3 regions of the Vibrio crassostreae genome follow, and region 1 is predicted to be linked to each of the others. Evidence: predicted binding sites of a transcription regulator. Region 1 holds the regulator's gene; each other region holds the start of a gene.
What was found. The regulator MetJ, encoded in region 1, represses methionine synthesis genes. The targets are predictions, from matches to a motif close to TTAGACNTNTANANGTCTAA.

Region 1 (10,081 bases):
CCCACAACCTTGGCAATTGTGCACGATATGCTGCTGAGAACCACAGTGGTGGCAGCGCATCTCATTACTGTATTGGTGATAGGTATAGTAAGCATCACAACGTTTACACTCGGCAGTCCAACCACAATCGTGACACATCAATGCGGGAGAAAACCCGCGGCGATTGAGGAACAGCATCACTTGGTTGCCTGCTTTGAGGTGTCTTTGCATCTCTGCAATCAACGACGCAGACAAGCCACTTTCTAGATATTCACCTTTAACATCCAATACCTTATTGGTGGTCGGCAGTGCGACACCCGCACGTGAAGTAAGGGTGAGATAACTGTATTTACCGATCTGAGCGTTGTGCAGTGTTTCAAAGGCCGGAGTCGCCGAGCCTAACACAACCGGGATCTGCGCTTTATGAGCACGCATGATCGCCACATCACGAGCGTGGTAGCGAAGGCTGTCTTGCTGTTTATAAGAAGCATCGTGTTCTTCGTCGACAATGATAATGCCTAGATCAGCAAACGGCGTGAACAGAGCTGAACGGGTACCAATCACGATGCCCGCTATTTTATCGCGTGCCGATAACCAAGCATTCAGTCGCTCAGAATCGTTTAAACCCGAGTGGATAACCTCAACAGGCACATTAAAGCGTCGCTTAAAGCGGTTAATCGTTTGAGGGGTGAGGCCAATCTCAGGCACGAGTACTAACGCTTGTTTACCTTGATCGAGAATCGGCTTAATCATATTCAGGTAAACCTCGGTCTTACCTGAGCCAGTGACGCCTTCTAACAGGAAACAACCAAAGTCGGTTTGGCTATTTACGGTCGCAATCGCGATGGCTTGTTCAGCATTGAGCTTAGGTTTGTCTTGGTCGTTTTCAAGATCAACTGGCCACGGCTGACGCTTCGGCTTTTTCTCTACCGATTCAATCCAGCCTTTCTCTTCTAGTGTCTTGAGTACGGCGCTGCCAACTTCTTCATCAATGAACTCTTGATGGGGAACGGGGCCTTGCTCAAGCATGTGCATCACTTTGGCTTGTTTGACTGCGCGACCAAAACCTTGCATCAGTTGGTCTTTGCCTGATGGCGTTAACTGCCACTCAACCAGCGTTGCGAAGTCGGCGGCTTTGCCTTTTCTTAGAGCACTCGGAAGGGCGTTAGCAAAGGTTTCGCCAAGAGGGTACTGATAAAATTGACTGCACCACATTAACAGTGAATAGACAGATTCCGGCCAAACAGGCTGATTGTCTAATAGGGCTTTAATGGGTTTGAGCTTATCGAGCTCGAATTCAGATTCGTTAACCAGAGCCGTTACAATACCGGTTAAGGTTTGTCGTCCAAAAGGCACAGAGACTCGTCCACCAATAATAGGAAATAGGTGGCTAGGAATCTTGTAATCGAACTGCTTGTCGAGTGGAACAGGCAGTGCCACGCGGGCAATCATTGGACGCATAAAGGGACGGCTTTATCTGAATTGACGAGAGCGAACAGTCTAAAGGATAAGGCGGTTAAATTCGAGAAGCAGTTTGGATGAAGGCGGCGAGTTAACGTATACAGACAACGACAGCTCGAAATCTCAGGCCGATAAAGGAAATAAAGAGAGAATTGGTGAAAAATGTATCAAATCAGTTGATCCTGCCTTATAGATTCATTACTATACTGCGCCTTAAAGGTATGGCTTCATCACTCTTTTGTGTCGATGCGGTGTCTTTATTTCTTTTTTAAACTACGTGTGGTGTGCGGCTTAGAATCGTATAGCGACACGGCCTACTTGAGGTTATCCCATGAAAGCTGGAATCCACCCAGAATACAAAGCAGTTACTGCAACTTGTTCTTGCGGCAACACATTTGAGTTCAACTCAACTCTTGCAAAAGAATCTATCCACCTAGACGTATGTGACAAATGTCACCCGTTCTACACTGGTAAGCAACGTATCGTAGATACTGGCGGCCGTGTTGATCGCTTCAACAAGCGTTTCGGTGCTCTTTCTAGCAAGAAGTAATTCTCGCTATTTAGACATGAAAAAGGACACTTCGGTGTCCTTTTTTGTTGCCTGAAATTTAAGAAAGCACTGATTTTCATTCAAGCTTCAATCCCGCCCAACGATTAAGGTGCCTACCTTTCTATTGCAGGGCAATTCCTTGCGAATCTCTCTTCACCAAAATTCAGCTCGAAAGTTCAACAAGCGACAGTAATTTCAACTGCTCACTGGTCTTATTAGTAGTGAAATCTCGTTTTTTAATGAGACAGAGGCTCCAACCACCTAGGAACTTTGAAGTACATCCATTAACATGAACAAGATCCCCCAAATAATAATATCCTAGGAACCTACACCTATGTCTGAAGACAGCAGCCAAGCTCAATCCTCTCAAGAATTATCGCCTCAAGAACAATTCCGTCAGCAAGCTCTTGATTATCATGAGTTCCCGATTCCAGGCAAAATTGCCGTAGAACTGACGAAGCCTGCAAACTCTGCAGAAGACCTAGCACTTGCATACAGCCCTGGTGTGGCTGAGCCTGTTCGCGAGATCGCACAGAACGTTGATAACGTCTATAAGTACACAGGTAAGGGCAACATGGTTGCTGTTATCTCTAACGGTACAGCGATTCTTGGCCTAGGTAACCTTGGTCCTATTGCTTCTAAACCTGTAATGGAAGGTAAAGCGCTACTGTTTAAGCGTTTTGCTGGTTTAGATTCTATCGATATTGAAGTAAAACACCGCACAATCGATGAGTTCGTTGATACGGTTGCGAATATTGCAGATACATTCGGCGGTATTAACCTGGAAGACATCAAAGCACCAGACTGTTTTGAGATTGAACGTCGTCTGATTGAGCGTTGTGATGTACCAGTATTCCACGATGACCAACACGGTACTGCGATTGTAACAGCAGCAGGTATGCTTAACGCGATCGAGCTTCAAGGTAAGAAGCTAGAAGAGTGTAAGATCGTTTGTCTAGGTGCTGGCGCAGCAGCGGTTGCGTGTATGGAACTACTGATTAAGTGTGGCGCTCAGCGTGAGAAGATCTACATGCTTGACCGTAAAGGTGTGATCCACACTCGTCGTGACGACCTAAACGAATACAAAGAGCTGTTCGCTAACAACACAGATAAGCGTACGCTTGAAGATGTTATCGAAGGCGCTGACCTGTTCTTGGGCGTATCAGGTCCTAACCTGCTTCCAGCTGAAGCACTAACGCTAATGGCTGATAAGCCAGTTGTGTTTGCATGTTCAAACCCAGATCCAGAGATCAAGCCAGAGCTTGCTCACGAAGTTCGTTCTGACCTTATCATGGGTACAGGCCGCAGTGATTACCCTAACCAAGTAAACAACGTACTTTGTTTCCCATTCATTTTCCGTGGTGCACTAGACGTGCGTGCAAGCGAAATCAATGACGAAATGAAGCTGGCAGCGGTTAAAGCGATTCGTGAACTGGCGAAAGAAGAAGTTCCGGCTGAAGTACTGGCAGCGGCGGGTGAAACTGCACTGGAATTTGGTAAAGGCTACATTATTCCTAAGCCAATGGACCCACGTCTACTTCCTCGCGTAGCAAAAGCAGTAGCAGAAGCGGCTGTTGAATCTGGCGTTGCTCGTATCGAAATGCCTGCTAACTACATGGCGTAGTAGCTGCTGCTCAATTGAGCGCAAAAGAATAATAAAAAACCGACTCATTGGGAGTCGGTTTTTTTATGTCTATCATTCACAGCGCAGTCATAAAAATAATGCGCGATGTGATAAATAAGGTTCAGCTAGAGCGAATCAATAATGAAGGCAGTGACTGAGTTGTTTTTATTCTTCGTCAAACGCTTCGAACTCGATACCCATCTCTGTCATCAGCTTTTTCACTTCAGCAGGAATATCGTCTGGGCGGTCTTTACGAAGGTCTTCATCCGTTGGTAGTGGTTGGCCTGTGTACGCATGTAGAAAGGCTTCGCACAGTAGCTCACTGTTTGTTGCATGGCGTAGGTTGTTAATCTGGCGGCGAGTACGCTCGTCAGTTAGAACCTTTAACACTTTTAGAGGGATAGAAACTGTAATCTTCTTTACTTGTTCGCTTTTCTTTCCATGCTCAGCATATGGGCTTATGTATTCACCATTCCAGTCGGCCATTGCGTACCTTCATCACTTTAGTTGTTAGAATAAATTAATAGTGGTGATTTTAGCGGGATTTACCGCCATAAGCAAAGACATATAGACGTCTAGAAGTGTTGACGTCTCACGTTTATGAAAGTAAAGTGAATAACATATATCTAACACAGCCGCAAAATGCCGACAAGCAGCTGTGATTCTCAGACGCAAAACTTGTAAGGAAGCACCTATGAGCAGCCGGAAGCCAGCAACAATCGCAGTACGTACTGGTATCGAGTCAGACACGCAACACCATGCCGTTGTCCCACCTATTTATCTTTCGACTAACTATGGGTTTCCCGCTTTTGGTGAAGTGCCAAAGTACGATTACACCCGTTCTGGTAACCCAAACCGTGGTTTACTAGAAACGGCACTGTTTGAGCTTGAATCGGGCAAAGGCGCGGTGGTCACTAACTGTGGTACTTCGGCGCTTAACTTATGGATTTCTGCTTTCTTAGGCGGCGATGATCTTATTATCGCACCACACGACTGCTACGGCGGTACTTATCGTCTGTTTAACACTCGCTCGCTAAAAGGTGACTTCAAAGTTCTGTTTGTTGATCAATCGGATCAAGCGGCGCTGGATGCGGCGATCGCGCTTAAGCCAAAGTTGATCTTAATTGAAACACCATCGAACCCTTTGGTTCGTGTAGTGGATATTGCAGAAACTTGTCGTAAAGCGAAAGAGGTTGGTGCTCTGGTTGCTGTCGACAACACGTTTTTGACTCCTGTGTTCCAAAAGCCTTTAGAGCTGGGTGCGGATTTTGTTATTCACTCAACCACTAAGTACATCAACGGACACTCGGATGTTATTGGTGGCGTTGTAGTTACAAAAACTGAAGAGCACGCTGAAGAGCTAGCATGGTGGGGCAACTGTATTGGTGCGACCGGCACACCATTTGATAGCTACATGACTCTACGTGGTATTCGTACGTTAGGTGCGCGTATGCGAGTTCACGAAGAGAGTTCACGTGAAATTCTGGCGTCTCTGCAGCAGCAAGATCTCGTTGGCACTATTTATCACCCAAGCCTTCCTGAACATCCGGGTCATGATATCGCGAAGAAGCAGCAGTCTGGCTTTGGTTCAATGCTGAGCTTTGAGTTTGCAGGTTCATTTGAAGCGCTTAAATACTTTGTTGATAAGTTAGATCTATTCTCTTTGGCGGAATCACTGGGCGGTGTGGAAAGCTTAATCTGCCACCCTGCGTCGATGACTCACCGTGCGATGGGCGAAGAAGCACTGGCAGAAGCCGGTGTTTCTCAACAGTTACTGCGTCTTTCTGTTGGCCTTGAAGATGCTGAAGACTTGATTGATGACCTCAAGCAAGCGTTTGAAAAAACACAAGGCTTTATCGCTGAAGGGGAGGGTTAATAATGGCAACCTTTCGCCAGCTACATAAATTTGGTGGTAGCAGCTTAGCGAATCCTGAGTGTTACCAACGCGTGGTCAACATTCTTAGAGAATACTCATCTGCCACTGACTTGGTCGTGGTATCGGCAGCGGGTAAAACAACGAACCGCTTGATTGAGTTTGTTGAAGCGCTCGACAAAGATGGTCGTATTGCCCATGAATGTTTGCAAGCACTTCGTCAGTTCCAACTTGAGCTGATTGAAGCGCTGCTTGAAGGTGAGTCTGCGGCTCAGCTAACGGCTACCATTCAACAAGAATTTACCGCTTTGGGTGAGCTAACAGCTCCTCTAAGCGAAGCGCAAAAAGCACAAGTGCTAGGACATGGTGAGGTTTGGTCTTCACGTCTATTAGCCGCTTTGTTGTGCCAACATGATTTACAAGCGGTTGCTCAAGATGCACGTGCCTTTTTGCGTGCAGAAGTGGGTGCTCAACCTGAAGTTGACCGCGCACGTTCTTACCCTCTAATTAAAGAAGCCTTAGCGCAGCATGCACATTGCCGCGTCGTGATTACTGGCTTTATGGCTCAAAACACTGAGGGTGAAACGGTTCTACTCGGCCGTAACGGTTCGGATTACTCTGCAACTGTGATTGGTGCTTTGGCTGAGGTTGAACGCGTAACGATTTGGAGTGACGTCGCTGGTGTATACAGCGCAGACCCTCGCTTGGTTTCGGATGCGTGTTTATTGCCTCTGCTTCGCCTTGATGAGGCGAGTGAACTCGCTCGTCTAGCGGCTCCAGTGCTTCATAGCCGAACGCTACAGCCTGTGGCTCAAAGTGCTATGGACTTAAGCTTACGCTGCAGCTATCAGCCAGAGGCGGGCTCTACACAGATAGAGCGTGTACTGGCATCGGGTCGCGGCGCAAAAATCATTACCTCTTTGGATGAAGTGCTTATCGTGCAGTTGACGTTTGGTCATGGCCATGATTTTGACCGTCTAGAGAGTGAAGTGCTTGAAGGGCTTAAGCGCGCTCAACTTGAGCCGCTTGCTTACGAGCTTGAACCGGACCAGCACTGTTTGCGCCTTGCTTACACAGAAGAGATCGCTGGTGGCGCTTTAGAATATCTGCAAGATCACGCGATTGAAGCTGAGATTAAGCTTAAAGAAGGTTTCTCTTTGATTGCTGCCGTGGGTGCTGGCGTGACTAAGAATCCGAACCATTGCTACGGTTTCTACCAACAGCTTAAGAGCTCGCCGGTTGAGTTCATCTCAGAAGCGAACTCAGGCTTAAGCTTGGTGGCAGTAATTCGTAAGAGTGAAACATCAAGCCTAGTGAAAGGCATTCACTCTCAACTGTTCCAAGCGCAGAAGCGTGTTGCGATTGCTTTGTGTGGTAAGGGCAACATTGGTTCAAGTTGGTTAAGCCTGTTTGCTGAGCAAAAAGCGGAACTTGAAAAACGTCGTGGAATGAACTTTGAATTGGTTGCCGTGGTTGATAGCCAAACCTATTGGTTCGACGATCAAGGCATTGATGCGACCTCAGTGAGTAAGTGTTTTGACGATGAAGCCATTGCCAATAATGGTAACGACTGGTTAGAGCGTTTAGGTTCTATTCAGGGCTACGATGAAGCGGTTGTGTTAGATGTTACGGCAAGCCCAGTGCTTGCAGCAAAATATCTGCAAGTCGCACAACAAGGTATTCACCTGATCTCGGCTAACAAGGTGGCTGGTTCTGCATCGAGCGAGTATTACCATCAAGTACAGGATGCTTTCGCTAAGATCAGCCGTCACTGGTTGTACAACGCGACCGTTGGTGCAGGCCTGCCGATTAACCACACAGTCAGAGACTTGCGTGAAAGTGGCGATGACATTATTGCGCTGTCAGGTATCTTTTCAGGCACGCTGTCTTGGTTGTTCCAACAGTTTGATGGCACAGTGCCATTCAGCGAGTTGGTCGACTTAGCATGGCAACAAGGCCTGACTGAACCAGACCCGCGTGCTGACCTAGATGGTTCAGACGTGATGCGTAAGCTGGTGATTCTAGCGCGTGAATCGGGTTTAGATATCGAACCTGAAAACGTCAAGGTGGAATCTCTTGTACCAACAGAGCTGCAAGAGCTATCAGTGGATGACTTCTTCGATAAAGCTTCTGTACTGAGCGAAGAGTTGGCTGAGCGTTTAGAGAAAGCACATTCTCAGCAGAAGGTTCTACGTTACGTAGCGCGTTTGGAAAAGAATGGTAAGGCAACCGTAGGCGTTGAAGCTCTGTCCAAAGAACATGCTCTGGCGAACTTGTTGCCTTGCGATAATATCTTTGCGATTGAGAGCAAATGGTACAAAGATAATCCATTGGTTATCCGTGGCCCGGGTGCAGGACGTGAAGTCACAGCTGGTGCAATTCAATCTGACCTAAACAGAATGTCTAGCCTGTTTTGATTTTCAGATCGGTTGGTTTAGTGTCTAAATAGCATACTATTCACTAAGATAAATCAGGCTGAAAGCACGATGTGTTTCTCAGCCTTTTTTCTTCCTTATTTCTGCTTTGCGACCCATCTAACGACTTGAGTTTTACTCACGATCTACTTGAAAAAAATTCATAATGGATCTGTTGACATTAAATCGTATTCAATACATTCTACAGACATATAGACGTCTAAACGTCGTTTAAGGATTTGAGTTTTTAGTGGTTGCTTTTGCCACAGGGAGAGTAAGATGGGATACACACACGCTAGTCATATCGACGCTTTAAATCAGAATATCGCTGAGCTTTCTGACAACATCAATGTGTCATTTGAGTTTTTTCCACCAAGCAATGAGAAGATGGAAGAGACCCTGTGGAATTCTGTTCACCGTCTTAAAACACTTCAACCAAAGTTTGTATCGGTAACTTACGGTGCAAACTCGGGCGAACGTGACCGTACCCACTCAATCATTAAAGAGATTAAGAACCAAACAGGCTTAGTTGCAGCACCGCACCTAACGTGTATTGATGCGAGTCGCGAAGAGCTGATTCAAATTGCCGACGATTACTGGGCGAATGGTATCGAGAGTATTGTTGCGTTGCGTGGTGATATTCCAGCAGGCGGCGGCGCGCCAGATATGTACGCATCTGACCTAGTCGAGCTACTTAAATCTCGCCACGATTTTGATATCTCAGTAGCGGCATTCCCTGAGGTTCACCCTGAAGCAAAAAGCGCTCAATCGGATCTTATTAACCTTAAGCGTAAAGTCGATGCGGGTGCTAACCGTGCTATCACTCAGTTCTTCTTCGATGTTGAAAGCTACCTACGTTTCCGAGACCGTTGTGTGGCGGCTGGTGTAGATGTTGAAATTGTTCCGGGCATCCTACCGGTTTCTAACTTCAAGCAAGCGTCTCGCTTTGCTGCGATGAACAACGTAAAAGTACCGGGTTGGATGGCGAAGCAGTTTGAAGGTTTGGATGATGATCCAACGACTCGTCAGCTTGTTGGTGCTAGCCAAGCAATTGATATGGTTCGTACACTGAGCCGTGAAGGTGTGAAAGACTTCCACTTCTACACGCTAAACCGTGCAGAAATGACTTACGCACTTTGCCACACATTAGGTGTTCGTCCACAAGTCGCTGCGCTTTAAGCAAAGTCTAAGAAGTAAAGCCTAAGTGCTTGTAAAAGCCTCTGGCTGTAAAATTTCAAATCCTATAGATACAAAAAAGGCTTGGACTCTAAGAGTTCAAGCCTTTTGCTATTCTAGCTTCTAGCTTAACTTAAGCAAGAGCGCCAAGTTCAAGCAGTACTTCTTCAGCCCATACAATCCATGCTTCACGGATAAGTAGGTTACGACGAAGAGTAAGACGCTCAAGGCGTGCTTGCTTGTCTAGAGTTGATGGCGTTGCGTAGTAAGCCGCTTCGATTTCACGGTAGTGAGAAACCAGTTTGCGAGACTCTTCTACTAGCTCAGCAAGTTGTACACGGTAAGCGTCAGAAGGTTGTACAGCACAAGCCATTAGCTTAGCTGAGAACTCGTCACGAACGGTTGGGTGTGCAGTTGGTTGTTCAAACCATTCACCTAGCGCGCCACGGCCAGCATCAGTGATAGAGTAAACTTTACGATCAGGTTTGCCTTCTTGAGGCTCAAGCACGCAAGTTACCTGGTCGTTCTGAGCCATTTTATTTAGCTCGCGGTAAACTTGTTGGTGGCTAGCTTTCCAGAAGTAACCAATGCTTGCGGAGAATTCTTTTGTGATATCGTAACCAGTAGCATCGCGTGTACTTAAAACGGTTAGAATTACGTGTGGTAATGACATGTCTGAAATCCAAATGGTAAACAGTAAACAAATACTTAAACAACAAGTGTGCTTCTAATGGCACGTTATATTGGTTATGTCTAAGTAGCACCAACTCATCGGTTGGTTATGTCACCTTACAAAGCCGTTTATCACCTAGGTTGACCAGTTTATTGGTCAAATTGCTGCAGATTATTTTTTTGGAGTGTTTCCGCAGCGGAGCAGTAGTATATCTAAATAATAAGCATAAAGTAGAATACATGGACAAAATAACCCAAAAAACTGACAAAATACTCACTAGTGGTTATTTTGCAAAATAAAAAGGTCGCGCGTGGCGACCTTTTGTTCTTTT
Region 2 (10,081 bases), 610 kb from region 1:
CAAGAGACGGTGTAATCAGTCCAGACAGGCCAATAATGTCGACATTCTCTTCTTTTGCGACCTTGAGAATCTTCTCACAAGAAACCATTACGCCTAAATCGATGATCTCGTAGTTATTACACTGTAAAACCACGCCAACGATATTCTTACCAATATCGTGTACGTCACCTTTAACGGTCGCTAATAGAATCTTACCGTTAGTTGCGCCCACTTCTTTCGATGCATTGATGAATGGTTCTAGGTGGGCAACCGCTTGTTTCATAACACGCGCAGACTTTACAACCTGTGGTAAGAACATCTTACCTTCACCAAATAGGTCACCGACAACGTTCATGCCGTCCATTAGAGGGCCTTCAATCACCTCGATAGGGCGAGAGGCATTAACGCGAGCTTCTTCGGTATCTTCAACGATAAAATCGGTGATACCTTTAACCAAAGAGTGCTCTAAGCGCTTCTCTACAGGCCAAGTTCTCCATTCTAGAGCAGATTTATCTTCAACCTTACCGACAGCACGCTCTAGGTATTCGGTCGCCATATCAAGCAATCGTTCAGTCGAATCATCACGACGGTTCAATACAACATCTTCAACAGCATCACGCAGATCTTCTGGAACATTATCGTAAATTTCCAGCTGACCAGCGTTTACGATACCCATATCCATACCATTTTTAAAACAGTGATATAGGAATACTGCGTGGATTGCCTCACGAACGTAATTGTTACCGCGGAATGAGAACGACACGTTCGATACACCACCAGAGATCATCGCATGAGGGAGATCACGCTTAATATCCCCTACAGCTTCGATGAAATCGACCGCATAGTTGTTATGTTCATCAATACCAGTAGCAACCGCGAAGATGTTCGGGTCAAAAATAATGTCTTCAGGTGGGAAGCCAACCTCATCAACAAGAATGTTGTAGGCATTGGTACAGATCTCGACTTTACGCTCTCGAGTATCAGCCTGCCCGACTTCATCGAACGCCATCACAATGACAGCTGCACCATAACGACGAACTAATTTGGCTTGCTCAACAAACTTCTCTTTGCCTTCTTTTAGAGAGATTGAGTTAACGATACCTTTGCCTTGAATACATTTCAGACCAGCTTCGATAACTTCCCACTTAGAAGAGTCGACCATGACTGGCACTTTCGAGATTTCTGGTTCTGACGCACATAGATTAAGGAATTTAACCATACACGCCTCAGCGTCTAGCATCCCTTCATCCATGTTGATATCGATAATTTGAGCACCGTTCTCAACTTGCTCTCGAGCAACACTCAAGGCTTCGTCGTAAAGCTCTTCCTTAATAAGGCGCTTAAAGCGGGCAGAACCGGTAACGTTAGTACGCTCACCCACGTTCACGAACAAAGATTCTTTAGCTATCGTCAGTGGCTCTAGTCCCGAAAGACGGCAAGAAACAGGTAAATCCGGCAATTGACGCGGCGTTACACCTTCAACTGCCTCAGCCATTTGGCGGATATGCTCTGGAGTAGTACCACAACAGCCACCAATTAGGTTCAAGAAGCCACTTTCAGCCCATTCCTTAACGTGCTCAGCCATATCTTCAGGCGAAAGGTCATACTCACCAAATGCGTTAGGCAAACCTGCATTAGGGTGAGCGGAAACGTTACATTCTGAGATGCGAGACATCTCACCAACGTACTCTCGCAGTTCATCAGGACCTAATGCACAGTTCAATCCAAATGAGATAGGTTTTACATGACGAAGTGCGTTGTAGAATGCTTCTGTCGTCTGACCTGAAAGCGTACGACCTGAAGCATCAGTAATGGTACCGGAGATCATAACAGGTAGAGTAATGCCCACTTCTTCGAAAACGGATTCAACCGCAAAAGCACACGCTTTCGCGTTCAACGTATCGAAGATAGTTTCGATAAGAATTAAGTCTGAACCGCCCTTAATAAGCGCTCGAGTCGACTCAGAATAAGCTTCAACTAACTCGTCAAAGCTAACATTTCGATAACCTGGATCGTTTACATCAGGCGAGATAGAACAAGTTCGGTTAGTTGGACCTAATACACCCGCGACGAAGCGAGGCTTTTCTGGGGTCTTTGCGGTCCATTCATCAGCCGCTTCACGAGCAAGCTTGGCAGCAGAAAAGTTAATTTCTTCACTAAGGCTTTCCATATCATAGTCGGCCATAGCGATGGTTGTAGCGTTAAAGGTATTGGTTTCGAGGATGTCAGCCCCAGCTTCCAAGTATTCTGAATGGATATCTTTGATAAGCTTAGGCTGTGTAAGAACTAAAAGGTCATTGTTGCCCTTTAAGTCACTGTGCCAATTAGCAAAGCGTTCACCACGATAGTCTTGCTCTTCCAATTTATAATCCTGAATCATGGTGCCCATGCCACCATCAATCAGTAAAATTCGTTGCTTCAACAGAGCGTCAATCTTTTGCCTTACATTACTTCCCACGGTACAACCTCATTCCTTTAATTATCCGTCCATCCTATCACACATTAAAAAGGAGTCTAGACGTCTAAAAAAGGAAATTGATTACCGACTCATGACAAAAAAATGTTTGCTATTTGAGCATGAGACAACGAAAATTCATATTCATACTTTGTTACATGTTGGAATCCCAATGTCGGTCTATTACACCTTATGCTTCTTGTCCGCTGCAGCCATGCTTATTGCTTTCGTGAATACCAAAATTGGTAAAATGCAGACAACCATCGCCATCACAGCTGGCTCAATGATGTTATCTCTATTGATTATCATTGCGGGACAAAACAATTGGTTCCAATTGGCTGACATCGCCTCAGAAACCGTTGCCAGTATCAACTTTGAAGATTTCTTACTTAAGGGAATCTTGGGGTTCTTGCTCTTTGCCGGTGGTTTGGGGATTAAATTACCAAACCTAAAAGACCAGAAGTGGGAAATAACAGTACTCGCATTAGGTGCAACGCTGTTTTCAACATTCTTTATCGGTTTTGTGCTGTACGGGTTCTGCCAGTTCATCGGTATTCAATTTGATCTAATTTACTGCCTACTGTTTGGCTCTCTAATCTCCCCTACCGATCCCATTGCTGTGCTAGCCATCGTAAAGAAACTCGATGCGCCAAGACGAATCTCTACTCAAATCGAGGGAGAGTCTCTATTTAACGATGGTTTTGGTTTGGTTATCTTCGTAACCTTATTTACTATCGCATTCGGTACAGAAGCACCGACTGTCGGTAGTGTCACCATGTTATTCGTTCAAGAGGCGATTGGCGGCATTGTCTACGGTTTTGTTTTAGGTCTCGTATTCCACTACCTAATCAGCAACACCGATGACCACTCGATGGAGTTACTATTGACCATCGGTATCCCAACTGCTGGTTATGCGTTTGCTGAAGTTCTACATGTATCAGGACCATTAGCAATGGTGGTATCAGGTATCATGATTGGTAACTGGACTCGCTTTATCGGATTCTCAAAAGAGAGTGAAGATCACCTAGATCATTTCTGGGAATTAATAGATGAATTCTTAAACGGCGTATTATTCCTATTAATTGGTATGTCGATGCTGCTATTCAAATTCCACCAAGAAGACTGGATCTTAATGGCATTCGCAGTCCCTCTAGTATTGAGTGCACGCTACTTGAGTGTTTTCTTGTCTTACATCGGATTTAAACGCTTTAGAACTTACAACCCATGGTCGATTAAGATTCTAACTTGGGGTGGCTTGCGTGGTGGTCTAGCTCTAGCGATGGCACTTTCAATCCCTTCAGGTATCTGGGTAATAGAAGATAAGGCAATAGATGTTAAAGAGATAATCCTTGTTATGACCTATGCCGTAGTAGTGTTCTCGATTCTCGTTCAAGGCTCGACGATCACTCCTATGATAGAAAAAGCGAAGCAAGCTGAGAAAGAGCTCGGCTAACATCTAAAAAAATCAAACTAGGCTGCCTAATTTAGGTAGCCTTTTTTATACCTGATGAAAGTCAGACTTACCAATTTTCTCACTGAAGCTCTAGCTAAAGGTATATGTAGCACATCGATCGTATCTAGGACATTTGATGTACTGATATTGGAGTAATCAAAAATCTCAATGTAGGGTAAACACTAGATTTGGCCAGAACTCTTTCAGGAAGTTCAGCCTAGTTCCTATTCGCAGTCGCGAGTCTACCCAATAAACCACTCACAAGATTGTATAAGTGCCAGATGAAAGGCTTCACCTTTCATCTGGAAACAAAAACAACAGGACTCAACGTCTCGCTTAAATAGCGTTAATATCGCTAGTTATTAATTAGCAAAACTGCAGAACAAAATGAGTGTTGATCAGAAAGCTCTGGTTTTGAACTAAGTCTTTATATTCGACAAGGCTGTACTAAGCAGGAGTTCAAGAGGTTGAGTAGATAGAGATAGCTAAAGGAGCACTTGGTACTTCCAGTGTAACTTCTAAAGATGACAGGAATAATAAAGGCTCTAGCATTTCTACGGGACGCGCAGTCTAGCCTGGGGTGGACTTGAGTCCCTCCGGAGATTCGAGCTAGCTGGCAAAGCAACAGACGTAAACAAGCCCCAGCATTTCTACTGAGGCTTTGATATGGCGGGGTAGAGAGATTCGAAATCCCTGCATCCTCTATTTTAGTAATTCGGGGAATCCGCGGCTTACTAATAGCGTATCTTAGATTCAGAAAGCAAAAAGGCTCTAGCATTTCTGCTAGAGCCTTAAATATGACAGGGGTGGACTGGGCCGGCACTCCGGAGATTAGACCGGGCTGGCGATCCAGCTCCCAACATTGCTTCGTAGAAGCAACAGATGTAAAAAAGCCTCAGCATTTCTGCTGAGGCTTCGTATATGGCAGGGGTGGAGAGATTCGAACTCCCAACACGCGGATTTGGAATCCGCTGCTCTGCCAATTGGAGCTACACCCCTAAAACTTTTTACTACTTCAGATTCGAAAAAACCTCGCACTAGGCGAGGTTATCGAATAAGTGGCGGAGTGGACGGGACTCGAACCCGCGACCCCCGGCGTGACAGGCCGGTATTCTAACCAACTGAACTACCACTCCGCAGTGGTCAACTCACTAAGTGAGCGTCCATATCTCCAGGTTGGTCAACCTAAAGATTTAATTTAAAGCCTGGCGATGTCCTACTCTCACATGGGGAAGCCCCACACTACCATCGGCGCTATTGTGTTTCACTTCTGAGTTCGGCATGGAATCAGGTGGGTCCACAATGCTATGGTCGCCAAGCAAATTTTGCTTTTACTTTCAGTTTTTTAAAAACTGAAGGCAAAATAATCTGGAAAGCTGTTAAATTCTCTTCAAACTCATTCAAGCGTTTGGTATTTCTATTGAGTCCACAAAACCCCTTGGGTGTTGTATGGTTAAGCCTCACGGGCAATTAGTACAGGTTAGCTCAATGCCTCGCAGCACTTACACACCCTGCCTATCAACGTCGTAGTCTACGACAACCCTTTAGGACGCTTAAAGCGCCAGGGAAAACTCATCTCAAGGCTCGCTTCCCGCTTAGATGCTTTCAGCGGTTATCGATTCCGAACTTAGCTACCGGGCAATGCCATTGGCATGACAACCCGAACACCAGAGGTTCGTCCACTCCGGTCCTCTCGTACTAGGAGCAGCCCCTTTCAATTTTCCAACGCCCACGGCAGATAGGGACCGAACTGTCTCACGACGTTCTAAACCCAGCTCGCGTACCACTTTAAATGGCGAACAGCCATACCCTTGGGACCGACTTCAGCCCCAGGATGTGATGAGCCGACATCGAGGTGCCAAACACCGCCGTCGATATGAACTCTTGGGCGGTATCAGCCTGTTATCCCCGGAGTACCTTTTATCCGTTGAGCGATGGCCCTTCCATTCAGAACCACCGGATCACTATGACCTGCTTTCGCACCTGCTCGAATTGTCATTCTCGCAGTCAAGCGGGCTTATGCCATTGCACTAACCACACGATGTCCAACCGTGTTTAGCCCACCTTCGTGCTCCTCCGTTACTCTTTGGGAGGAGACCGCCCCAGTCAAACTACCCACCAGGCACTGTCCGTAATCCCGATTCAGGGACCAACGTTAGAACATCAAAACTACAAGGGTGGTATTTCAAGGACGACTCCACCACATCTAGCGACGCGGTTTCAAAGTCTCCCACCTATCCTACACATGTAGGTTCAATGTTCAGTGCCAAGCTGTAGTAAAGGTTCACGGGGTCTTTCCGTCTAGCCGCGGGTACACTGCATCTTCACAGCGATTTCAATTTCACTGAGTCTCGGGTGGAGACAGCGTGGCCATCATTACGCCATTCGTGCAGGTCGGAACTTACCCGACAAGGAATTTCGCTACCTTAGGACCGTTATAGTTACGGCCGCCGTTTACCGGGGCTTCGATCAAGAGCTTCGACCGAAGTCTAACCCCATCAATTAACCTTCCGGCACCGGGCAGGCGTCACACCGTATACGTCATCTTACGATTTTGCACAGTGCTGTGTTTTTAATAAACAGTTGCAGCCACCTGGTATCTGCGACTCTCGTCTGCTCCATCCGCAAGGGACTTCACTGATAAGAGCGTACCTTCTCCCGAAGTTACGGTACCATTTTGCCTAGTTCCTTCACCCGAGTTCTCTCAAGCGCCTTGGTATTCTCTACCCGACCACCTGTGTCGGTTTGGGGTACGATTCCTTACAATCTGAAGCTTAGAGGCTTTTCCTGGAAGCATGGCATCAATGACTTCACTACCGTAGTAGCTCGACATCGTATCTCAGCGTTAGTAGCGGTCCGGATTTACCTAAACCACCCGCCTACGTACTTGAACCTGGACAACCGTCGCCAGGCCCACCTAGCCTTCTCCGTCCCCCCATCGCAATTGTAAGAAGTACAGGAATATTAACCTGTTTCCCATCGACTACGCCTTTCGGCCTCGCCTTAGGAGTCGACTTACCCTGCCCCGATTAACGTTGGACAGGAACCCTTGGTCTTCCGGCGAGGGAGTTTTTCACTCCCTTTATCGTTACTCATGTCAGCATTCGCACTTCTGATACCTCCAGCAGCCCTTACAGACCACCTTCAACGGCTTACAGAACGCTCCCCTACCCCACATACCCTAAGGTACGTAGCCGCAGCTTCGGTGTATAGCTTAGCCCCGTTACATCTTCCGCGCAGGCCGACTCGACCAGTGAGCTATTACGCTTTCTTTAAATGATGGCTGCTTCTAAGCCAACATCCTGGCTGTCTGAGCCTTCCCACATCGTTTCCCACTTAGCTATACTTTGGGACCTTAGCTGGCGGTCTGGGTTGTTTCCCTCTCCACGACGGACGTTAGCACCCGCCGTGTGTCTCCCGGATAGTACTTACTGGTATTCGGAGTTTGCAAAGGGTTGGTAAGTCGGGATGACCCCCTAGCCTTAACAGTGCTCTACCCCCAGTAGTATTCGTCCGAGGCGCTACCTAAATAGCTTTCGGGGAGAACCAGCTATCTCCAGGTTTGATTGGCCTTTCACCCCTAGCCACAAGTCATCCGCTAATTTTTCAACATTAGTCGGTTCGGTCCTCCAGTTGATGTTACTCAACCTTCAACCTGCCCATGGCTAGATCACCTGGTTTCGGGTCTAATCCTAGCAACTGTACGCCCAGTTAAGACTCGGTTTCCCTACGGCTCCCCTAAACGGTTAACCTTGCTACTAAAATTAAGTCGCTGACCCATTATACAAAAGGTACGCAGTCACACCACGAAGGTGCTCCTACTGCTTGTACGTACACGGTTTCAGGTTCTATTTCACTCCCCTCACAGGGGTTCTTTTCGCCTTTCCCTCACGGTACTGGTTCACTATCGGTCAGTCAGTAGTATTTAGCCTTGGAGGATGGTCCCCCCATATTCAGACAGGATATCACGTGTCCCGCCCTACTCGTTTTCACTGATTATGAGATGTCGATTACGGGGCTATCACCCTTTATTGCGGCACTTTCCAGAGCCTTCATCTGTCTCATTAAAAGCTTAAGGGCTAATCCAATTTCGCTCGCCGCTACTTTCGGAATCTCGGTTGATTTCTCTTCCTCGGGGTACTTAGATGTTTCAGTTCCCCCGGTTTGCCTCCTGTTGCTATGTATTCACAACAGGATACTTACTTATGTAAGTGGGTTTCCCCATTCAGGAATCCCAGACTCAAAAGGTTATTACTACCTAATCTGGGCTTATCGCAAGTTATTACGCCTTTCATCGCCTCTGACTGCCAAGGCATCCACCGTGTACGCTTAGTCACTTAACCATACAACCCGAAAGGGTCTTAGCGTATGGCAACTAACCAAGGTTTTTGGTTGTCATTAAGAAGGGTTAATTCTCAATGACTGTTTGCCGGACTCAATGTGATTCAAACAAGTTTGAATCGAATACAAGACACTTGAATGTGTTTGTTGTGTTTATCTAAAAGATAAACATTGAGAACTTTTAAATTTGATTGAATTACTCGTAAGTAATCAATCAGTCAGCTTTCCAAATTGTTAAAGAGCTTGATTTCTTTCGAAACCATTTTTAAAGATTCTTAGGGAAAAACCCTTAAAGATGGTGGAGCTATGCGGGATCGAACCGCAGACCTCCTGCGTGCAAGGCAGGCGCTCTCCCAGCTGAGCTATAGCCCCATCTAGGTCGATATTGGTGGGTCTGAGTGGACTTGAACCACCGACCTCCCGCTTATCAGGCGAGCGCTCTAACCAGCTGAGCTACAGACCCAATATCGTCTCTTAACTTTTCTAAACCTAATCAATCTGTGTGGACACTTATCGTGAATATCTTCGTATAAGGAGGTGATCCAGCCCCAGGTTCCCCTAGGGCTACCTTGTTACGACTTCACCCCAGTCATGAACCACAAAGTGGTGAGCGTCCTCCCCGAAAGGTTAAACTACCCACTTCTTTTGCAGCCCACTCCCATGGTGTGACGGGCGGTGTGTACAAGGCCCGGGAACGTATTCACCGTAGCATTCTGATCTACGATTACTAGCGATTCCGACTTCATGGAGTCGAGTTGCAGACTCCAATCCGGACTACGACGCACTTTTTGGGATTCGCTCACTATCGCTAGCTTGCTGCCCTCTGTATGCGCCATTGTAGCACGTGTGTAGCCCTACTCGTAAGGGCCATGATGACTTGACGTCGTCCCCACCTTCCTCCGGTTTATCACCGGCAGTCTCCCTGGAGTTCCCGACATTACTCGCTGGCAAACAAGGATAAGGGTTGCGCTCGTTGCGGGACTTAACCCAACATTTCACAACACGAGCTGACGACAGCCATGCAGCACCTGTCTCAGAGCTCCCGAAGGCACACCTGCGTCTCCGCTGGCTTCTCTGGATGTCAAGAGTAGGTAAGGTTCTTCGCGTTGCATCGAATTAAACCACATGCTCCACCGCTTGTGCGGGCCCCCGTCAATTCATTTGAGTTTTAATCTTGCGACCGTACTCCCCAGGCGGTCTACTTAACGCGTTAGCTCCGAAAGCCACGGCTCAAGGCCACAACCTCCAAGTAGACATCGTTTACGGCGTGGACTACCAGGGTATCTAATCCTGTTTGCTCCCCACGCTTTCGCATCTGAGTGTCAGTATCTGTCCAGGGGGCCGCCTTCGCCACTGGTATTCCTTCAGATCTCTACGCATTTCACCGCTACACCTGAAATTCTACCCCCCTCTACAGTACTCTAGTTCACCAGTTTCAAATGCAGTTCCGAGGTTGAGCCCCGGGCTTTCACATCTGACTTAATGAACCACCTGCATGCGCTTTACGCCCAGTAATTCCGATTAACGCTCGCACCCTCCGTATTACCGCGGCTGCTGGCACGGAGTTAGCCGGTGCTTCTTCTGTTGCTAACGTCAAGAGATGCAGCTATTAACTACACCCCCTTCCTCACAACTGAAAGTACTTTACAACCCGAAGGCCTTCTTCATACACGCGGCATGGCTGCATCAGGCTTTCGCCCATTGTGCAATATTCCCCACTGCTGCCTCCCGTAGGAGTCTGGACCGTGTCTCAGTTCCAGTGTGGCTGATCATCCTCTCAGACCAGCTAGGGATCGTCGCCTTGGTGAGCCATTACCTCACCAACTAGCTAATCCCACCTAGGCATATCTTGA
Region 3 (10,081 bases), 470 kb from region 1:
CTATCTTGCTCTGTTGAACGGTACGGGTTGATATCCAGACCACCACGACGCGTGTAACGAGCAAATACGGTTAGCTTCGATGGGCCACAGTATTTCATGATGTCAGTGAAGATACGTTCGACACATTGTTCGTGGAATTCGTTGTGTTCACGGAAAGAAACTAAATAGCGTAGCAGAGCTTCACGGTCAATTTGCTTACCTGAATATGCGATCTCAACGCTGCCCCAATCCGGTTGATTAGTGATCAAACAGTTCGACTTCAATAGGTGGCTGTGCAGTGTTTCTTCGACTTCTTGTTCGCCAGCAGCGCCCTCAAGCAGTGATGCTTCAAAGTCATAGCTAGTGATGTGGATGTCTTGGTTGTCGATACATTCGCCTTCCATCGTTACGATAGGTTGGTTGGTGTAGTCGGTTACTGAGTTTACATTCACAATGACGGTTTCGCCTGCACATGCTGACAAATCTTGGGTCAGGCGCTCAGTGACTTGTTCCCAGTTTTCAAATTGAGTCTGGTTGTAGCTGTTCAGGTACAGTTTGAAAGATTTTGATTCAATTAAATTTGGGCTGGTTGCCGGGATGAAAACTTCGCCAACAGCCACTTGTGGTAGGCCATTGGTGTTTAGCCACGAAAGCTCGTACATAGTCCAAATATCATGACCAACAAAAGGCAGCTCGCCGTTTAGCGCAAGATCATCGCGATTAAGGCTACGAGGCACTGGTTGCAATAAACTTGCATCGTATTGGTTAGAGTACTCAGTTTTTTGGCCTAGGGTTAAACCCGCTAGCTCTTTTGCGTCAGAATATTTGCTCATACTTTCGTTTCAAATTCGATTAGAATGGGGTCGATTTTACTGAATCCCCATTACCCTGTCATTAAGTCATCGCCTATTCGACACGGAAAGGGCTCGGATTCTATTTATTATTTTGTGTTTAGGAGATTTTCATGACTCAACGTGCTCAAGACGCACTACTTTCTTTCAGTCAGCGATACGTTGACGCGTGGCAACAGCAACACCAAAGCTTACCTCGCAATGAGGAGTTGGTGGACGTGGTATCGCCATGTGTAGAAGAAAAGAGCGGCGATGCCGTGTTATGGAAGCACTATCCACGTGAGCAATTCGCGGATTTCACCAACGTTGAAACTGGCATTGAATTGACGCTGCACGAAGACATCAAAACCTTCTACGGTGCGCAATACAGCGCAGACATGAACGCGACCTTCGACGGTAACGAACTGACTCTATTACAGATTTGGAGTGATGAAGACTTCGAATGCCTACAAGAAAACATCTTAGGCCACCTCGTAACTCAACGTCGCTTAAAGCTAAAGCCTACGGTTTTTATCGCAGCGACTGACGCTGAGCTAGATGTCATCTCTATCTGTAACCTAACGGGCAACGTGATTTTAGAGCGCTTGGGCACCAAAAATCGAGATGTACTAGCCGAGACATTGGCAGAGTTTTTAGAAAAGCTACAACCAGCGGTATAAATAGATGTACGTACTAGAACTTCAATTTGAGTGTTTTGACAACACAACGGTAAGCGCTGTCGACAAGGCTGTTAATGGCTTAATGGATGCACTTCGTTATAACGGGCAAGTGTTGGGTCGTGAATTTCCTATCGTGATGGGTGACGGCGAATTTTATGTTCGCGTTGTCTGCCCAGAGCAAGACAGCTTGCACCCGCGTAACCACTCAGATTTCGTAAAAGTGTGTTTTGATCGCTTGTCTAACGCGAGCCTGCTTGCGCCTAAAATGCGTTTACTGGGGCGAGATCTTAACTCTGAAGAAGTGGCCGAAGACGAAGCGCCAAGCTGGCAGGTGTTGTACACGACGTTCGTTCATACCTGTTCGCCGCTACGCAGTGGTGACAGCTTGTTGCCGATCCCTCTGTATCGCAACCCGCCAACCTTCAATGGTGACCATAAAGCCGTATTGAAATGGCAGACTGAATGGCAAGCTTGTGATGAAGTCCAAATGGGTGGTGGTTGTCGTGCTGAACACGCAACTCTGACAGAGATTAGTGATACTAAAAGTGTGTTGTTCAAACGCGGTTGGGGCTTGAGAGGACGCATTGAATATCTCACGAAGATCCCGACTTATTACTACTTGTACCGCGTGGGTGGCATTAGCTTAAAAGCTGAAAAAGAGCGCAAATGCCCGCAATGTGGTGGCGAATGGCTGCTAGATGCGCCTATCCACGATATTTTCTATTTCAAGTGTGATGACTGCCGTCTGGTATCAAACATCTCTTGGGATCATCTTAAGTAATCCATAAAGCTTAATTTTCGATTCAAGGTATCGAAGTGTTGATCAATACTTCGATACTTATTCCTCTGTTTTCTCTCTGCTAGCTTCTCGTCTGTTTCTCTTTCTTTGACCTCCATATTGAGCATTAATCAGTATTGGGCTTTTCCAATATTGTCGAATCTATTTCGCCCTTAAGTACGCTCATTCTGTGCTGTATGTCTCTCTCTGTAGCCCTCAAGTATTCACCGAAATAATTCCACGTCCATCAACTTTTGATCATTTCAATAGTTAACTGGATCACAGTAATCAATCAGTTCCCTTTCAATTTATATTCCTCTCAATATAAATGGGATCGATCCCATGGGAATGTTCCCATTTATAAAAATAACGTAATTCTAGATCTTAAAGGAATGGACGATGAAACTGTTACCTATTGCTGCTGCACTCTCTACTGCTTTACTTGCACCTAATTTATACGCTGATGAAACCACGCCATTGGAGTTTAATGGCTACATGCGCGGCGGCGTTGGTCTGAGTAATGAAGGCGGTTCAAATAGTAAATGGGAGGTGAGTAAAGTTGGACGACTCGGCAACGAAAATGACCTGTATGGCGAGTTTGGTTTTAAAAAAGAAGTGTATGCTGAGGACGACGTTTCATTTTTAGTTGATTCCATGTTGTCGTACTGGCAAGGCCAAGATGAGAACGCGGCGGATAAAAGCGTGGATGTCGTTCAACTCAATGTTCAAGCAGTAGGGCTTTTTGAAGATAAAGATATTGGTATTTGGGCGGGTGAGCGCTACTACCAACGCCATGATGTTCACATTGTTGATAACTACTACTGGGATGTAAGCGGTATTGGTGCGGGTGTTGAACACATCAATATGGGCCCAGGTAAATTATCGGTGGCTTTGATTCAAGACACAGTGACAGGTGATGTGTTTGATGGCAAAGAAACCACAGCCATGATTGCGGATATACGTTATGCGGGTATTCCATTGTGGAACAATGCGGATCTTGAGGTCGGTATTGATATGAACTTTGCCAATGAAAAGCAGGGTCAAACGGTGGACGCAGATGATAGCGTGATGCTAACAGCCAGCCTAAATCAAAACCTAGCGGGTGGTTTCAACAAAACCATTCTTCAAGTAGCTAACTCTGGTTATGCCGAGCAGATGACCACCTTTGGTACAGGTAAAGGTATTGTTCGTGATGCAAACAACAACGATGCGGATGGCTTCCGATTGATTAACTGGGGTGTGCTTGCGATTGGTGAGAACATTGAATTTGGCCACACGGTTCGTTATGCGGCGTCATCGGGTGTGGGTGCGAATAACAGTGATGATGAGTCGTTCAGTGCAGTAATCCGTCCGCTTTATAAGTGGGACAAGCGTATGCGTACCATTCTTGAAATTGGCGGCTTTGTGGAGACCATTGATAACCAAGACGGCGCGGGCGGTAAGTTTACCGTTGCTCAGGCTTGGGTTCCGCAAGTGGGTTTTTGGTCTCGTCCTGAATTTCGTATCTTCGCCACTTACCTAAATGATGCAGAAAACGACAATGCCTTCGGTGAAGGAAAAAACAGTGAAATGAGCGTTGGTATGCAAGTGGAAGCTTGGTGGTAAGTCGAGCCTTTCTAACTAATTGCGGTACATAAAAAACTGCCGTAAATAAAAAGGGGCTGACGTTATGTCAGCCCCTTCGGGTATCTATACGATGCTGCAGTTTAGGTGATTACCAACCTTTAACTACGCCACCTTGGAAGATATCAGAAGCTGCGTTGTACACTTCTTCAGTTTGGTAAGCTTTAACGAAGTTCTGTACGTTTTCAGCGTTTAGGTTGTCTTCACGAGAAACGATTAGGTTTACGTAAGGAGAATCTTTGTCTTCAACGAATACGCCATCTTTTTGTGGAGTCAGGTTGATAGAGCTCGCGTAAGTTGTGTTGATGATAGAAAGCGCTACATCATCAAGAGAACGTGGCAGTTGTGCTGCGTCTAGTTCAACAATTGTTAGGTTCTTAGGGTTCTTAACGATGTCACGAACAGTTGCTAGAAGACCAGCACCTTCACGAAGCTCAAGAAGACCTTGTTGCTCAAGAAGCAGTAGAGAACGACCTAGGTTTGTAGGGTCGTTTGGTACTGCAATACGAGCACCGTCTTGGATTTCGTCTACAGATTTCACTTCTTTAGAGTAACCAGCAATTGGGTAAACAAACGTGTTACCAGCGATAGTCAGTTTGTAACCACGGTCAGCCACTTGCTGATCTAGGTACGGTGCGTGTTGGAATGCGTTGATGTCGATAGAGCCATCATCCAGTGCTGCGTTTGGTGTTACGTAATCTGTAAAAGTAACCAGTTCAACGTCTAGGCCGTACTGCTCTTTTGCTACTTTAGCTGCAACTTCAGCAACTTGCGCTTCAGCACCTGCCATTACGCCAACTTTTACTTTAGAAGTATCCACTTCTTTATCACCACAACCTGCTAGTACTAGCGCTGATGCTGCTGCTGCGATAGTAAGTAAACCTTTAAGGCTAAATTTCATAATAATCTCCTTTTAATAAATCTATTTAATTTGGTTCAGACGACTCTTGTCTTAGATAGTTTGCGTTTAAACGCTGAGTCTTTATCTGTGGTCAACGCGGCGAACTAATGAATCACCGATTGATTGAATAATTTGTACAAGCACAATCAACATCACTACCGTTACAGCCATGATGGTCACATCGTAACGGTGGAATCCGTAACGAATCGCGACATCACCTAGACCACCACCGCCTACAGTACCTGCCATTGCCGAGTAGCTCACCAGCGTCACTAGCGTAATCGTTACTGAGTTGATAATAGTCGGTAGTGCTTCAGGAAGCAGAACCTTATTGATGATTTGTGTTGGTGTTGCGCCCATCGATTGAGCTGCTTCTACTAGACCTGTTGGTACTTCAAGTAGTGCACTTTCGATAAGTCGAGCTACGAATGGGATAGCGCCAATTGTCAGTGGAACAATCGCTGCTGTTGTACCGATGAAGGTACCAATCAGCATCTTAGTCAGTGGGATAATCGCAACCATCAACACTAAGAAAGGCACTGAACGACCGACGTTCACAATCGCACCTAGAATCTTGTTTACTTTGGTGTTCTCTAACAGGCCACCTTTTTTAGTCGTGTGTAGAATCACGCCTAGTGGAATACCGACAGCGAAGCCTACAATGCCTGCGACAGCAACCATGTAAAGTGTTTCGCCTGTTGCGCCTAATAGAAGGTTACCGTTAAGGCTGATCCAGTCAGCAATCTCGTTGAAACTAAAGGACATAACCAAGCACCTCTACTTTTACATTGTTATCGCGTAGGAATTGGATAGCAGCATTATCATCTGCTTCATTACCGAACAGTTCAGCAACCATCATGCCGAACTTCACACCGCCGGCGTAATCAAGGTCAGAGCTTAGGATGCTGACATCGATATTGAATTTGCGTGCAATCTGCGTCATCAACGGAGCATCAACCGTAGCACCAGTAAACTCAAGGCGTACCAGCGGGTAGCTGCTGTTTACACGAGTCTGTTGCAAGCGTGCTTGGTAATCTTCGGGAATCGTCAGATCCAGCGTTGAACGAATGAATTGATGCGCAAGCTCAGTTTTAGGGTGAGCAAAGATGTCACCAACTGTGCCTTTCTCTACCAATTCACCACCGCCGATGATCGCCACTTCGTGACAAATGCTCTTAACCACATCCATCTCGTGCGTAATAAGCAGGATCGTGATGTTCAGCTTGCGGTTGATTTCACGCAGTAGCTCAAGAATCGATTGGGTAGTCGCAGGATCCAATGCGCTGGTCGCTTCATCACACAGCAGTACTTTCGGATCAGAGGCCAGGGCACGAGCAATCGCAACACGCTGTTTTTGACCGCCACTTAGGTTGGCAGGGTAAGTGTCACGCTTATCAGCCAAGCCAACGAGTTCAAGTAACTCACTCACTTTCGCTTCAATAATCGCTTTATCTTTACCAGCAAGTTCTAAAGGCAGTGCTACATTGTTAAATACAGTACGAGAAGACAGCAGGTTGAAGTGTTGGAATATCATGCCGATGTTACGGCGCGCTTCGCTAAGTTCAGATTTGCTGAGTTTTGTCAGGTCGATACCGTCAACAATCACTTCACCTGAAGTCGGGGCTTCCAACATATTTACACAGCGAATTAGGGTACTTTTGCCTGCACCTGAAGAGCCGATGACTCCAAAGATTTGACCTTGAGGAATGTGGAGGTTGATATCAATTAAGGCATTGATTTCTTTAGTGCCTTGATAAAAAACCTTGTTGACTTGATTCACTTTAATCATAGAGAAACCCGTGCAGGTAGAACAGAATAATATGTCGATAGCTCGCTCGATTTACAGACGATGCTATGGTGTTCTATGATCTAAGTCAATAGATATTTTTACGTCTAGACGGCTAAACGTCGATTGTATTGATAAGCTAGAAACAAATCGTTAACGAACGCAAAACTAAATAGATAGTGATGAAGCAAATAAAGCGTGTAATAATTAATGATTAATAGAGAGTTGATAGAGAACAAAATTTTGTCTAAACCTGCTGTTTTTTTAGATCGTGATGGTGTGATTAACATTGATCACGGCTACGTACATGATGAGCATGACTTTGAATACATCGATGGTGTGTTTGAAGCGGCGAAAGCGTTTAAAGATATGGGTTATTTATTGGTGCTAGTGACCAACCAATCTGGTATTGCTCGCGGCATGTTTAGTGAAGACCGTTTTCTTTCTTTAACGCAGTGGATGGATTGGAACTTTGTCGATAACGGCGTTGAGCTTGATGGCATCTATTACTGCCCGCACCACGCTGAACACGGTATTGGTGACTACAAGCAAGATTGTGAATGTCGTAAACCAAAGCCAGGTATGTTCATTTCTGCTCGTGACTTTCTGAAGATTGATATGGCTAACTCGGTCATGATCGGCGATAAAGCGGAAGACATGATGGCTGCAGAAGCGGCAGGTGTTGGCACAAAAGTACTGGTAAGAACCGGTAAGCCAATCACTGAAAAGGGTGAAGCGCTAGCTAGTGTGGTACTTGATAGCATTAAAGATGTACCTGCTTTCTTAAAAGGTTAAGACACTAAGTCTCTTTCACTTAGATATAAGTGTTGTTCACTATATAAAGATGAGGAACGTAGCATGAAAGCATTGTTGATAGCATCTCTATGTACGGTAGCGTTATTCGGGTGTTCTAAATCCGCAGCGCCTGATGGTGCAGTATCGGACGATCAATTCGTGACTTATCAATGTGAGTCTGACGCTTCATTTAAGGTCGCTTACCTTGGTAATGAAAAAGCGGTATTACGTTTGCCAGAGAATGAATATCGCCTCACTCAAATAGCGGCAGGTTCAGGAACGAAGTACATCTTAGATGATGGAACCTCTGAACTGATCAATAGCGTCACTTTACGTACCAAAGGTGACAACGCACGTCTAGAACTTGGTCGTGTCGTCTATAAAAATTGTCGAAAGTAAGTCATAGTTAACTCCTAAGATTTACAAACAGTTAAGTGAGGGGATCTACCCTCACTTTTTTTCTCTTCCCTTTAACGTTAGACTTTTTATGAGCAAAAAACTCACTATTCTCGATATTGCTAAGCTGTCCGGTGTTGGTAAGTCAACCGTATCTCGCGTTCTGACCAATGATCCAAAAGTGAAACCTGAAACCCGTGAAAGGGTGGAAAGAGTAATTCAAGAATCTGGGTACACGCCTTCAAAGTCTGCGCAATCAATGCGTGGTGGCAGTCAAAAAGTCATCGGCGTGATCATCTCTCGTTTAGATTCTCCCTCTGAAAACAAAGCCGTTAGCACCATGCTAGCTGAGTTGTATCGAGCGGATTACGACGTGGTGATCATGGAAAGCCAACTCGATAGAGATAAAGCCAACGAGCATCTTCAGGTTCTTAAGCGTCGTAACGTTGATGGCATTATTGTGTTTGGCTTTACGGACTGTGACATTCCAGCGATCGAAGCGTGGGAACACAAAGCCGTTGTTATCGCTCTGGATACCGAGAACGTAACGTCGATTAACTACGATAACCAACAGGTGATCAATAGTGCGTTAGCGCATCTATCGGATCAGGGTATCTTCGATGTCGGTTTTATTGGTGTTGATCCTAGCGATAAATCAACCGGTGAGTTGCGTCTTAAGGCTTACCTCGATTGGTGTGAAAGCACTGGAGTGATTGCGAACTATCGCACTGGCCAACTTCATCATGAAAGCGCTTATCAGCTGGTGGATGAGGTACTGACTCCTACAACTCAAGCACTTGTTTGTGCTAGTGACACATTGGCTCTTGGCGTGATCAAGCGTCTACAAGAATTACAACGTGAAGATGTGGTTGTAACAGGCGTTGGTGGCAATGATCTTCTCTCTTTCTTGTTCCCTCGCGTATTTAGTATTGATCCAGGCTATCAATCTGCAGGTAAGTTGGCGGCTAATCTATTGATCTCTCAGCTTTTAGGCAATTCAGAGATCTCTCATCACACTCAATCTCCGATTCTATAATCCACTCAATTAAGCGAAATTGAACCGCTTAGATTAAAATTAGAGTGTGATCTCTTTCAATTAATGGGACTGTTCCCATTTTAATTTATCATTCATGCGGGCATTATAATAACTGTGATTGGGAATGTTCCCATAGATCTGAATCTTGAGTGGTTATCACTGTATGGTTTAGATGAGTAATTGAATGAAACCAGGGTGGGGTAGTATGAGTAAGATAGCGAAGCAAGACGTTGCGCGTCTTATCGAGTTAGTCGGTGGCAAAGAAAATATTGCGAGTGTCAGCCATTGTCTGACTCGACTGCGTTTTGTATTGAACGATACAGAACAAGCGAATAAAGCAGAACTAGAAAAGCTGAAGCTGGTAAAAGGCTGCTTTACTAACGCAGGCCAATTCCAAGTCGTGATTGGCACTGAAGTTGATGAAGTGTACGCACTTCTGATTGAGCAAACGGGTAAAGAGGCGTCATCAAAAGATGAGTCTAAGCTAGCTGCTCGTCAGAACATGAACTTCCTTGAGCGTGGTATCTCCCATTTAGCCGAAATTTTCGTACCACTGCTGCCTGCCATCATTACTGGTGGTCTGATTCTTGGTTTCCGTAATGTGATTGGCGACATTCGCATGTTCGACGGCAAAACCCTCGTTGAAATCAGCCAATTCTGGGCAACTGTTCACTCTTTCTTATGGCTGATTGGCGAAGCGATTTTCTTCTTCCTACCGGTTGGTGTGTGTTGGGCGACGGTTAAGAAGCTTGGCGGAACCCCTATTTTGGGTATCACGCTCGGTGTGACCTTGGTTTCCCCGCAATTGATGAACGCTTACATGATAGGTAAATCGGTACCTGAGGTGTGGGACTTTGGCTTGTTCGTGATTGAGAAAGTCGGTTATCAAGCACAGGTGATCCCTGCGATGCTAGCGGGTGTGGCTCTGGCGTTCATTGAGACTAACCTTAAGCGTATTGTACCTTCTTATCTGTACCTTGTTGTCGTGCCATTTGTATCGATTATTTTGTCTGTGATTTTAGCTCACGCTTTCATTGGTCCATTTGGCCGTATGTTAGGTGATGGCGTAGCATTCGCGGCTAAAGCAGCAATGACGGGTGACTTTGCGATTCTTGGTTCAGTGGTATTTGGCTTCCTATACGCACCTTTGGTTATTACGGGTATTCACCACACAACCAACGCAGTCGACCTACAATTGATGCAAGACTTAGGCGGCACGCCAATCTGGCCTTTGATTGCGCTATCAAATATCGCACAAGCTTCAGCGGTTGTTGGCA

Region 2: a site for MetJ is predicted at 2,486-2,505, ahead of metH (methionine synthase). Genes of this name have one in related genera too.
Region 3: a site for MetJ is predicted at 6,677-6,696, ahead of metN (methionine ABC transporter ATP-binding protein MetN). Genes of this name have one in related genera too.

The regions. Positions count from the first base shown of each region.
Region 1 covers NZ_AP025476.1:3,198,541-3,208,621, reverse strand. Annotated here, with positions in the region: gene priA (primosomal protein N') at 1-1,440, opposite strand, end outside; gene rpmE (50S ribosomal protein L31) at 1,772-1,990, shown strand; gene OC193_RS14455 (malic enzyme-like NAD(P)-binding protein) at 2,325-3,614, shown strand; gene metJ (met regulon transcriptional regulator MetJ) at 3,780-4,100, opposite strand; gene OC193_RS14445 (O-succinylhomoserine (thiol)-lyase) at 4,309-5,490, shown strand; gene OC193_RS14440 (bifunctional aspartate kinase/homoserine dehydrogenase II) at 5,493-7,904, shown strand; gene metF (methylenetetrahydrofolate reductase) at 8,181-9,080, shown strand; gene OC193_RS14430 (PadR family transcriptional regulator) at 9,211-9,750, opposite strand.
Region 2 covers NZ_AP025476.1:329,276-339,356, reverse strand. Annotated here, with positions in the region: gene metH (methionine synthase) at 1-2,437, opposite strand, end outside; gene OC193_RS01680 (cation:proton antiporter) at 2,607-3,887, shown strand; tRNA gene OC193_RS01675 (tRNA-Trp) at 4,810-4,886, opposite strand; tRNA gene OC193_RS01670 (tRNA-Asp) at 4,947-5,023, opposite strand; rRNA gene rrf (5S ribosomal RNA) at 5,091-5,206, opposite strand; rRNA gene OC193_RS01660 (23S ribosomal RNA) at 5,337-8,230, opposite strand; tRNA gene OC193_RS01655 (tRNA-Ala) at 8,525-8,600, opposite strand; tRNA gene OC193_RS01650 (tRNA-Ile) at 8,615-8,691, opposite strand; rRNA gene OC193_RS01645 (16S ribosomal RNA) at 8,759-10,081, opposite strand, start outside.
Region 3 covers NZ_AP025476.1:2,724,555-2,734,635, reverse strand. Annotated here, with positions in the region: gene queF (NADPH-dependent 7-cyano-7-deazaguanine reductase QueF) at 1-812, opposite strand, end outside; gene syd (SecY-interacting protein) at 944-1,489, shown strand; gene OC193_RS12150 (Zn-ribbon-containing protein) at 1,494-2,270, shown strand; gene OC193_RS12145 (carbohydrate porin) at 2,667-3,872, shown strand; gene OC193_RS12140 (MetQ/NlpA family lipoprotein) at 3,982-4,791, opposite strand; gene OC193_RS12135 (methionine ABC transporter permease) at 4,873-5,556, opposite strand; gene metN (methionine ABC transporter ATP-binding protein MetN) at 5,546-6,580, opposite strand; gene gmhB (D-glycero-beta-D-manno-heptose 1,7-bisphosphate 7-phosphatase) at 6,788-7,372, shown strand; gene OC193_RS12120 (MliC family protein) at 7,436-7,771, shown strand; gene treR (trehalose operon repressor TreR) at 7,860-8,804, shown strand; gene treB (PTS trehalose transporter subunit IIBC) at 9,010-10,081, shown strand, end outside.